One region of the Verrucosispora sp. TAA-831 genome, then DNA from elsewhere that is predicted to be linked to it. Evidence: predicted binding sites of a transcription regulator. Region 1 holds the regulator's gene; the other holds the start of a gene.
What was found. Region 1 encodes HrcA, which represses chaperone genes, less so after heat shock. Its sites were predicted from a motif close to GGTTNGCACNCTCNNNNNGAGNGTGCNAACC; they were not measured.
Positions count from the first base shown of each region.

Region 2: a site for HrcA is predicted at 1,107-1,137, ahead of groL (chaperonin GroEL). Genes of this name have one in related genera too.

Region 1 covers NZ_CP192240.1:5,365,581-5,370,029, forward strand. The annotation lists gene ACQVFL_RS23750 (16S rRNA (uracil(1498)-N(3))-methyltransferase) at 1-275, opposite strand, end outside; gene dnaJ (molecular chaperone DnaJ) at 277-1,422, opposite strand; gene hrcA (heat-inducible transcriptional repressor HrcA) at 1,496-2,518, opposite strand; gene ACQVFL_RS23765 (DUF4870 domain-containing protein) at 2,728-3,378, shown strand; gene hemW (radical SAM family heme chaperone HemW) at 3,399-4,449, opposite strand, start outside.
Region 2 covers NZ_CP192240.1:6,173,352-6,177,800, reverse strand. The annotation lists gene ACQVFL_RS27535 (hypothetical protein) at 22-1,059, shown strand; gene groL (chaperonin GroEL) at 1,333-2,955, shown strand; gene ACQVFL_RS27525 (hypothetical protein) at 3,008-3,250, opposite strand; gene ACQVFL_RS27520 (GNAT family N-acetyltransferase) at 3,320-4,261, opposite strand; gene ACQVFL_RS27515 (S8 family serine peptidase) at 4,312-4,449, opposite strand, start outside.

The DNA of each region.
Region 1 (4,449 bases):
AGCTCACCCCGGTCGCCCTTGGGGATGCCCTGCACCACCACCAGCCGTGGGTTCGCCGCGTCGACGCTCCCACGGGTGGTGACGGTCAGGTCGAGGGTGCCCCGGCCGACGGCGGTGACCACGGCCTCGGCGGTGCCGCCCCGACCGTCGGCGAGCAGCAGTTCCTCGCCGACCCGGAGCCGCTGCACGGTGGCCGCGTGGTGGCCCTCCGGGCCGTCGAGCACCGTCGAGTCGCCGGTGGGCAGCGACTCGACCAGGAAGAGCGGCGCGGACACCTCAGGCGTGACCGTTGAAGGCGTCGCGCATCCGGGAGAAGAAGCCGCCCTGCTTGCTCAGCTCGGCGACCTCCTCGCCCCGGGTCTTGGCGAAGTCCCGCAGCATCCGCTCCTGGTCGGCGTCGAGCTTGGTCGGGGTACGCACGTCGAGGTGGACGTAGAGGTCACCCCGACCGGCACCGCGCAGGTGCGGTACGCCCCGGGCCCGCAGCCGCAGTGTGCTGCCCGGCTGGGTACCCGGCTTGACGTCGACCGGCTCCTCGCTGTCCAGCGCCTTGATGGTCAGCCGGGTGCCGAGGGCGGCGGCGGTCATCGGCACGGTGACCCGGCAGTGCAGGTCGTCGCCCTTGCGGGAGAAGACGTCGTGCGGCCGTTCGTGGATCTCCACGTAGAGGTCACCGGCGGTGCCGCCACCCGGGCCGACCTCGCCCTGCTGGGCCAGGCGGATCCGCATCCCGTCCTCGACGCCGGCCGGGATCTTCACGGTCAGCGAGCGGCGGGTGCGGACCCGGCCGTCACCGGCGCAGGTGGGGCAGGGGTGCGGGATGGTGGTGCCGTAGCCCTGGCAGACCGTGCACGGCCGGGCGGAGACCACCTGGCCGAGGAAGGTGCGCTGCACCGACTGCACCTCGCCCCGGCCACCGCACGCCTCGCAGGTGGCCAGATGGGTGCCGGCGGCGGTGCCGGCCCCGGTGCAGGTGGTGCAGAGGACCGCGGTGTCGACCGTGATCGGGGCCTCGACCCCGAAGGCGGTCTCGTTCAGGTCCAGTTCGAGCCGCAGGATCGCGTCGGCCCCGGGACGGGTACGCGGTCGCGGGCCGCGCCCGGCGCCGGTGGCCCCGCCGAAGAAGGCGTCCATGATGTCCTGGAAGCCGACGAAGGGACCGGCGCCACCGGGGCCGCCCGGTCCACCGGCACCGCCGCCGCCCGGGGCGAGCGGATCGCCGCCGAGGTCGACGATCTGCCGTTTCCGGTCGTCGGACAACACCTCGTACGCGGCGTTGATGTCCTTGAACTTCTCCTGCGCCTCCGGGTCCGGATTCACGTCCGGGTGGAACTGGCGCGCCAGCTTGCGGTAGGCGCGCTTGATCTCGTCGTCGGAGGCGCCTCGGCTCACGCCGAGAATGCCGTAGTAGTCCCTGGCCACTGGGTTCCGTGTCCTCGTGTTCGTCTCGCGTTACGCCGGTCGGTGGCGGCAGCCTGCCGTCGGCCCTGACTGGTCAGTTCTGGGCCAGCAGCTCGCCCACGTAGCGTGCCACGGCCCTCACCGTGGCGATTGTTCCGGGGTAGTCCATCCGGGTCGGTCCCAGCACGCCCATCCCCCCGACGATGGTCGCGCCCGGGCCGTATCCGGTGCTGACCACGGACGCCGCCCGCAGGTTGTCGATCTGGTTCTCGTCGCCGATGCGGACCCGCAGCGTGCTCGGCTCGACCTCGCCGATGAGCTTGAGCAGCACCACCTCCTCCTCAAGCGCTTCGAGGATGGGGCGCAGCGACCCCTGGAAGTCGAGCAGGCCGCCCCGGGCCAGGTTGGCGGTGCCGGCCAGGGCGAGCCGCTCCTCGTGCCGTTCGACGAGGGTCTCCAGCAGGACGGTGGAGAGCGTGGTCATGGCCGCGCGCAGGTGCGGCGCGCACTCGTCGATGAGTGTCTGCACCAGCGGTGGCGTGTCGGACAGGCGGATGCCGACCAGCTTCTCGTTGACCAGTCGGCGTAGGTCCAGGACGTCGTCGGCGGGGACCGGCGCGGGCAGTTCGACCAGCCGCTGCTCGACCCGACCGGTGTCGGCGATCATCACCAGCGTCAGCCGGGTGGTGGAGATCGGCACGAGTTCCAGGTGCCGGACGGTGGAGCGGGCCAGGCTCGGGTACTGCACCACGGCGACCTGGCGGGTGAGTTGCGCGAGCAGGCGTACGGTGCGGTGCACCACGTCGTCGAGGTCCACCGCGCCGACCAGGAACCGTTCGATCGCCCGCCGTTCGGCCGGGCTGAGCGGCTTGACCCGGCTGAGCCGGTCGACGAAGAGTCGGTAACCGCGGTCGGTGGGCACCCGCCCGGCACTGGTGTGCGGCTGGCGGATGTAGCCCTCCTCCTCCAGCACGGCCATGTCGTTGCGCACGGTGGCCGGGGAGACGCCGAGTTGGTGCCGTTCGACGAGTGCCTTGCTGCCGACCGGCTCCTGGGTGGCGACGTAATCCTCGACGATCGCCCGGAGCACGGCGAGTTTCCGGTCGTCGAGACCCATCCCCCACCTCCTGTCGCAGGTCAGTCCGGAGCGCTCAGAGTGCCAGAGGAACACTCTGGCACTCGACTGTAGCGAGTGCCAGTCTACGTCGGTGTTCCCCTGCCCGCGATGATCAAGTCGCCCCGGTCGTGGCGGAGACCGGCCGACGGGTTGACACGCCCCGGTGTCGCTATGGTGCGTCCGTTGCCGCTGGCACCTACCGTGGCCACATGACTGAACCACCTCGTCCTCCAGGGTCCGGTGACGACCCCACTTCTCCACTGTCGGGCTCCTCCGGCCAGCCCGGCTATCCCCCGCCCGGCGACTATCCGCCGCCCACCGGCGACCAGCCCCCGCCGCCCGGCGGTTACGGCCCGCCCGGTGACCACCCGTCGTCCGGCGGCTACCCGCCGCCCGGCGGCTATCCCCCACCGGGTGGCTATCCCCCGCCGGGCGAGTACCCGCCGGGTGGCGCGCCCGGTGTCGGGTACCCGACGGGCGGCTACGGTCCCCCCGGTGGCGGCTACGCCAACAACGACGACAAGACCTGGACGCTGATCGCCCACTTCGGTGGCCCGCTCGGGGTGATCGTGGGCGGGGGTCTGCTGGGCTGGGTCGCGCCACTGATCGCGATGATGACCCGGGGTCAGCAGAGCCCGGTGGTCCGGGCGCACTCGGTGGCCGCCGTGAACTTCCAGATCACCTGGGCGATCGCCGGGTTGCTCAGTTGGGTGCTCACCGCGATCACCTGCGGCCTGCTGTTCTTCGTGCCGTTCCTGGTCTGGATCGTGCCGGTGGTCTTCGGCATCATCGCCGGGGTCAAGGCCAACGAGGGCGCCCTCTACCGCTACCCGATGACCTACGCCTTCGTGAAGCGCTGACCCCTCGCCGGAGGGGTTGGTCAGGGCAGCAGGTCCCGCACCACGGCGTCGGCGAGCAGCCGGCCGCGCACCGTGAGGACGGCGCGGCCGGCCGCGTGGGCGGGTGCGGCGAGCAGTCCCTGCGCCACCGCCCGCGTGGCGGCCGCCCGACCGGCGTCGTCGAGGACGTCCAACGGCAGCCCGGACGCGAGCCGCAGCCGGAGCATGACGTCCTCCATGTGTGCCTCGCCGCCGGTGAGCACCTCCCGGGCCAGTCCGGGAGACTCACCGGCGGCCAGCCGGCTCGCGTACTCGCGGGGGTGCTTGACGTTCCACCAGCGCACCCCACCGACGTGGCTGTGCGCACCCGGGCCGAGGCCCCACCAGTCGCCGCCGGTCCAGTACAACAGGTTGTGCCGGCACCGGGCGGCCGGCGTCCGCGCCCAGTTGGACACCTCGTACCAGGAAAAACCGGCCGCGCCGAGGGCGGCCTCGGCGGCCAGGTAACGCTCCGCGGCGACGTCGTCGTCCGGGTACGGCAGTTCCCCGCGCCGCATCCGCGCGGCCAGCCGGGTGCCGTCCTCGACGATCAGGGCGTACGCGCTGACGTGGTCGACGCCCGCCGCCACCACCTGGGCCAGCGACTCGGCGAAGTCCTCCGCCCGCTCCCCCGGAGTTCCATAGATCAGGTCCAGGTTGACGTGCTCGAACCCGGCGTCGCGCGCCTCCAGTGCGGCGGCCGGCGCACGGCCGGCGCGGTGCCGACGGTCGAGCACGGCGAGCACCCCGGGAGTGGCCGACTGCATGCCGAGCGAGATCCGGGTGTAGCCGGCGGCCCGCAGCTCCTTCAGCGAGACCGGGTCGACCGACTCCGGGTTGGCCTCGGTGGTCACCTCGGCGTCGGCGGCCAGCCCCCAGGTGCGGTCGATCGCGTCGAGGATGCGGGCCAGGTCGTCGGCGGGCAGCAGGGTGGGGGTGCCGCCGCCGACGAAGACGGTCTCCACCCGGCCCGGTGGCGTCTCGCCCAGCACCCGCGCGGCGAGTGCCAGTTCGGCGAGCACCGTGTCGGCGTACCCCTCCCGGCTCGCGCCG
Region 2 (4,449 bases), 810 kb from region 1:
GTGACCGGGCCCGACTCGTCCGTGACCGGGCCTGATCGGCACGCCGACGTGTCCGGCCAGCCGGGCGCACCGACGCCCCATCCGGGCCAGTCCTACCCCGGCCAGCCCTACCCCGATCAGCCGTACCCGGGCCAGCCCTATCCCGGTCAGCCCTATCCGGGCCAGCCGTATCCGGCCTCGGCCCATGGTGGGTATCCGCAGCCGGGGTACGGCCTCGACCCGGCCAGCCCGCTGGTGAATCCGCCCGGTGCCGGAGTGGGCGGCTGGTACGCGCGCAGCATCGGCGCGCTCCGCCGGGGCTGGCCGGTGCTGCTGCCGATCGTGCTGGTCACCCAGGTGTTGCCGGCGGTGGTGGTGGCGGTGCTCGGGCTGGTGGTCGATCCCTCCGCGCGCTGGGAGGAGCAGCTCGCCCGCGACAGTGAGGCGCTGCCCGCCGGGTTCTGGGCCGACGCCGTCATCTGGGTGGGCAGCCTGTTCGGGGCCGGTCTGGTCGCCAGCCTGGCGCAGTGCGTGGGGTGGGCGGCCGGTACCTGGGTGATCGCCCGGCAGGCGGCCGGTGCGCCGGTCGACCTCGGCACCGCCCTGCGCTACGGGCTCCGGCGGGCGCTCGGGCTGTGGGGCTGGACACTGCTGGTCGGCATGATCGTGCTGTTCGGTCTCTGCCTCTGTTTCCTGCCCGGCATCTACGCGGTCTTCGCGCTGGCCATGGTCGGCCCGGTCTATCTCTTCGAGCGGGACAACCCGATCGGCCGTTCGCACCAGATGCTGCGGCAGCGGCTGGGTCTGCTGCTCGGCCGGTTGGCGCTGGTGATCGGCGCGGTGATCGCCGTGTCGCTGGTGGCGGCCGGGATCGAGCAGGTGGGGCTGTTGCTCATCGGCACCGGCCCGATGGACACCCGGACGGTGACGGTCGGCACGGTCCTGGTGACGGTGATGGCGGCGCTGCTGACCCTGCCGGCCCACCTCGCCCAGTTGGTCGGGCTGGTCGTCACGTACGCCGAGCAGCGGGCACACGAGGGGCCGGTGAACGACGCCCAACTGGCGCACGAACTCGGCTGATCGCGGCGGTCGTGCTTGCACTCGGCAGGGCAGAGTGCTAAACAAGTCATTGGCACTCGCATGGCGTGAGTGCCAGTTGGTCGGGACGGTGGGGCCACCGTCGCACTCGGGGGACCACCCCGGGCGGGGCAGTGGCCGGTCGTCGCGGGCTATCCGGCCCGGCCGAGGAGACGTCGCCGTCGCCAGGTGGCGACGTCCCAAGGTGCGTACACCAGACGGCCCGTCCGGGGCACACCCCGGCTGGTCCGTGAGTGTCCAGGAGGACAACGCCGTATGGCCAAGATGATCGCGTTCGACGAAGAGGCTCGCCGCGGCCTCGAGCGGGGCATGAACCAGCTCGCCGACGCCGTGAAGGTGACCCTCGGCCCCAAGGGCCGCAACGTCGTGCTCGAGAAGAAGTGGGGTGCCCCCACCATCACCAACGATGGTGTGAGCATCGCCAAGGAGATCGAGCTCGAGGACCCGTACGAGAAGATCGGCGCCGAGCTGGTCAAGGAGGTCGCCAAGAAGACCGACGACGTGGCCGGTGACGGCACGACGACGGCGACCGTCCTGGCCCAGGCTCTCGTTCGCGAGGGTCTGCGCAACGTGGCCGCCGGCGCCAACCCGATGGCCCTGAAGCGGGGCATCGAGTCGGCCGTGGCCAGCGTCTCGGAGGAGCTGCTGAAGCTCGCCAAGGACGTCGAGACCAAGGAGCAGATCGCCTCCACCGCCTCCATCTCCGCTGGTGACACCAGCGTCGGCGAGATCATCGCCGAGGCGATGGACAAGGTCGGCAAGGAAGGCGTCATCACCGTCGAGGAGAGCAACACCTTCGGGCTGGAGCTGGAGCTCACCGAGGGTATGCGCTTCGACAAGGGCTACATCTCGGCCTACTTCATGACCGACCCGGAGCGTATGGAGGCCGTCTTCGACGACCCGTACATCCTGATCGCCAACAGCAAGATCTCGTCGGTCAAGGACCTGCTCCCGATCCTGGAGAAGGTCATGCAGGGCGGCAAGCCGCTGCTGATCATCGCCGAGGACCTGGAGGGCGAGGCCCTGGCCACCCTGGTGGTCAACAAGGTCCGGGGCACCTTCAAGTCGGTCGCCGTCAAGGCGCCGGGCTTCGGTGACCGCCGCAAGGCCATGCTGACCGACATCGCCATCCTCACCGGTGGCCAGGTCATCAGCGAGGAGGTCGGCCTCAAGCTGGACGCCGCCGGTCTCGACATGCTGGGCCGCGCCCGCAAGGTCGTGGTGACCAAGGACGAGACCACGATCGTCGACGGTGCCGGTGACGCCGAGCAGATCCAGGGCCGGGTCAACCAGATCCGGGCCGAGATCGACAAGAGCGACTCCGACTACGACCGGGAGAAGCTGCAGGAGCGTCTGGCCAAGCTGGCCGGCGGTGTTGCGGTGATCAAGGTCGGCGCGGCCACCGAGGTCGAGCTCAAGGAGCGCAAGCACCGCATCGAGGACGCCGTCCGCAACGCGAAGGCCGCCGTCGAGGAGGGCATCGTCCCGGGTGGTGGCGTCGCGCTGGTGCAGGCCGGCAAGACCGCCTTCGACAAGCTGGACCTGGCCGGCGACGAGGCGACCGGCGCGCAGATCGTGAAGATCGCGCTGGACGCCCCGCTGCGGCAGATCGCCGTCAACGCCGGCCTGGAGGGTGGCGTCGTCGTCGAGCGTGTCCGCAACCTCGACGCCGGTCACGGCCTCAACGCCGCGTCCGGTGAGTACGTCGACCTGCTGGCCGCGGGCATCATCGACCCGGCCAAGGTGACCCGGTCGGCGCTGCAGAACGCCTCGTCGATCGCCGCGCTGTTCCTCACCACCGAGGCCGTCGTGGCGGACAAGCCGGAGAAGACCCCGGCCGCCCCGGCTGGTCCGGGTGGCGGGGACATGGACTTCTGAGTCCAGCTCCAACGCCGGAAGGGGCGGACCGCGTCAGCGGTCCGCCCCTTCCCTATGTCGGCAGTGGCCGTTCGTCGCGCTGGTGCCGCGCCCGCTCGTACGGCCCGTGGTGCGGTGCCGGTTCGTCGACCAGGATGAGCGGCTCCTCGGGGGGCTCGGCGACCCCGAACATCTCCGCCAACTGCTCGGCGTCGCCGTAGTCCAGCCGGTCGATCGGCAGTTGGGCCGGGAGTTCGGGAACCGCGACCAGGGGCACCGCCAGGGTGTCCCGGGTCTGTTCGTCATCCGTGGTCATGGCTGCCTCCTCTACGCAAAACCGTAGGGGGCGTCGATGACCGGGGTGGGGGAACGGTGCTATCGGCGGCTATGCGCCGGTTGACTCGTTCCGACCGGTGAGCGCCCTGCGGTACAGGAAGAAGACCCGCTCGATCCGGGCCCCGGCGCTGCGCGAGTAGAAGGGCACCGGCCCGACCCAGCCGATCTGGGCGAACTCGACACCGGCCGCCCGCTGGTCCCGTAGGCAGCGGCGGAGCAGGACACCACCGATGCCCGACCCCTCGGCGGCGGGCGCGGTGCCCATCGGCCCGAACCAACTCGGCCGGGACGACCCGTACGCGGCGAAGCCGAGCAGTGCACCGTCGCGCTCGGCCAGGTGGCAGCCGGCGTCGGGGCGGCCCACCGAGCCGGCCAGTTCGGCGTCCCACGCACCGCCGAAGGTCGTCTGCGCGAACGCGGCGAGCGTCGGCAGGTCGGCCGGCTCGGCCCGGCGTACCGTCACGCCCTGCCCGGCCAACCGGGCCTCGGCCGCTTCGGTGGAGCGCAGCGCCGGTGACGAGTCGGACGACAGGTCGGCGGTCATGTTCCAGGCGGTACGGTCCTGGCGGTAGCCGAGCGCGAGGGCGAGACAGATCGCCGGGGTGTAGCGGACGTCGACGCCGGGCCAGCCGTAGTGGGGCGGGTTCCCGGCGAGCACCATCTCGGCCGCGCCCGCCTCGGCCAGCACCCGCTCGGCGTGCCCGAGCAGGGCCCGGGCCACGCCCTGACGACGGACCTCGGGGTCCACCGCCAGCAGGTCCACGTGCCCGGCCTCGCCGGAGAGCGACCCGATCAGGACCCCGACCAGGTCTTCACCCCGGTACGCGCCGAACACCCGCACCGGCCGGTCGGCGGCGGCCCGGTGCCAGAGCGTCGCCACGAGCGGCTCCGCCTCGGCCGCGTCCTCCGGCAGGTCGAGCGCCCGGCGGCAGACCTCCACCACCTCGGCGGCCCGCTCGACGCTCAACTCGGCGATGGTGGTCCCGTCCATGGCTGCCGACCCTAGATCACATCCGGTCCGGTGTCAGACCCGATCGGACGTCAGCCCCGGGCGGCCTCGACGGCGGCGTACGCGTCGACCAGCCCGGCGCCGGCCACGTTCGCCGTACCGCCGCAGGTGCCGGTGCCGCTCGGGACGTCGATCGGGGTGGCCGTCTCGCGCAGGATGCGTCGGGTCCG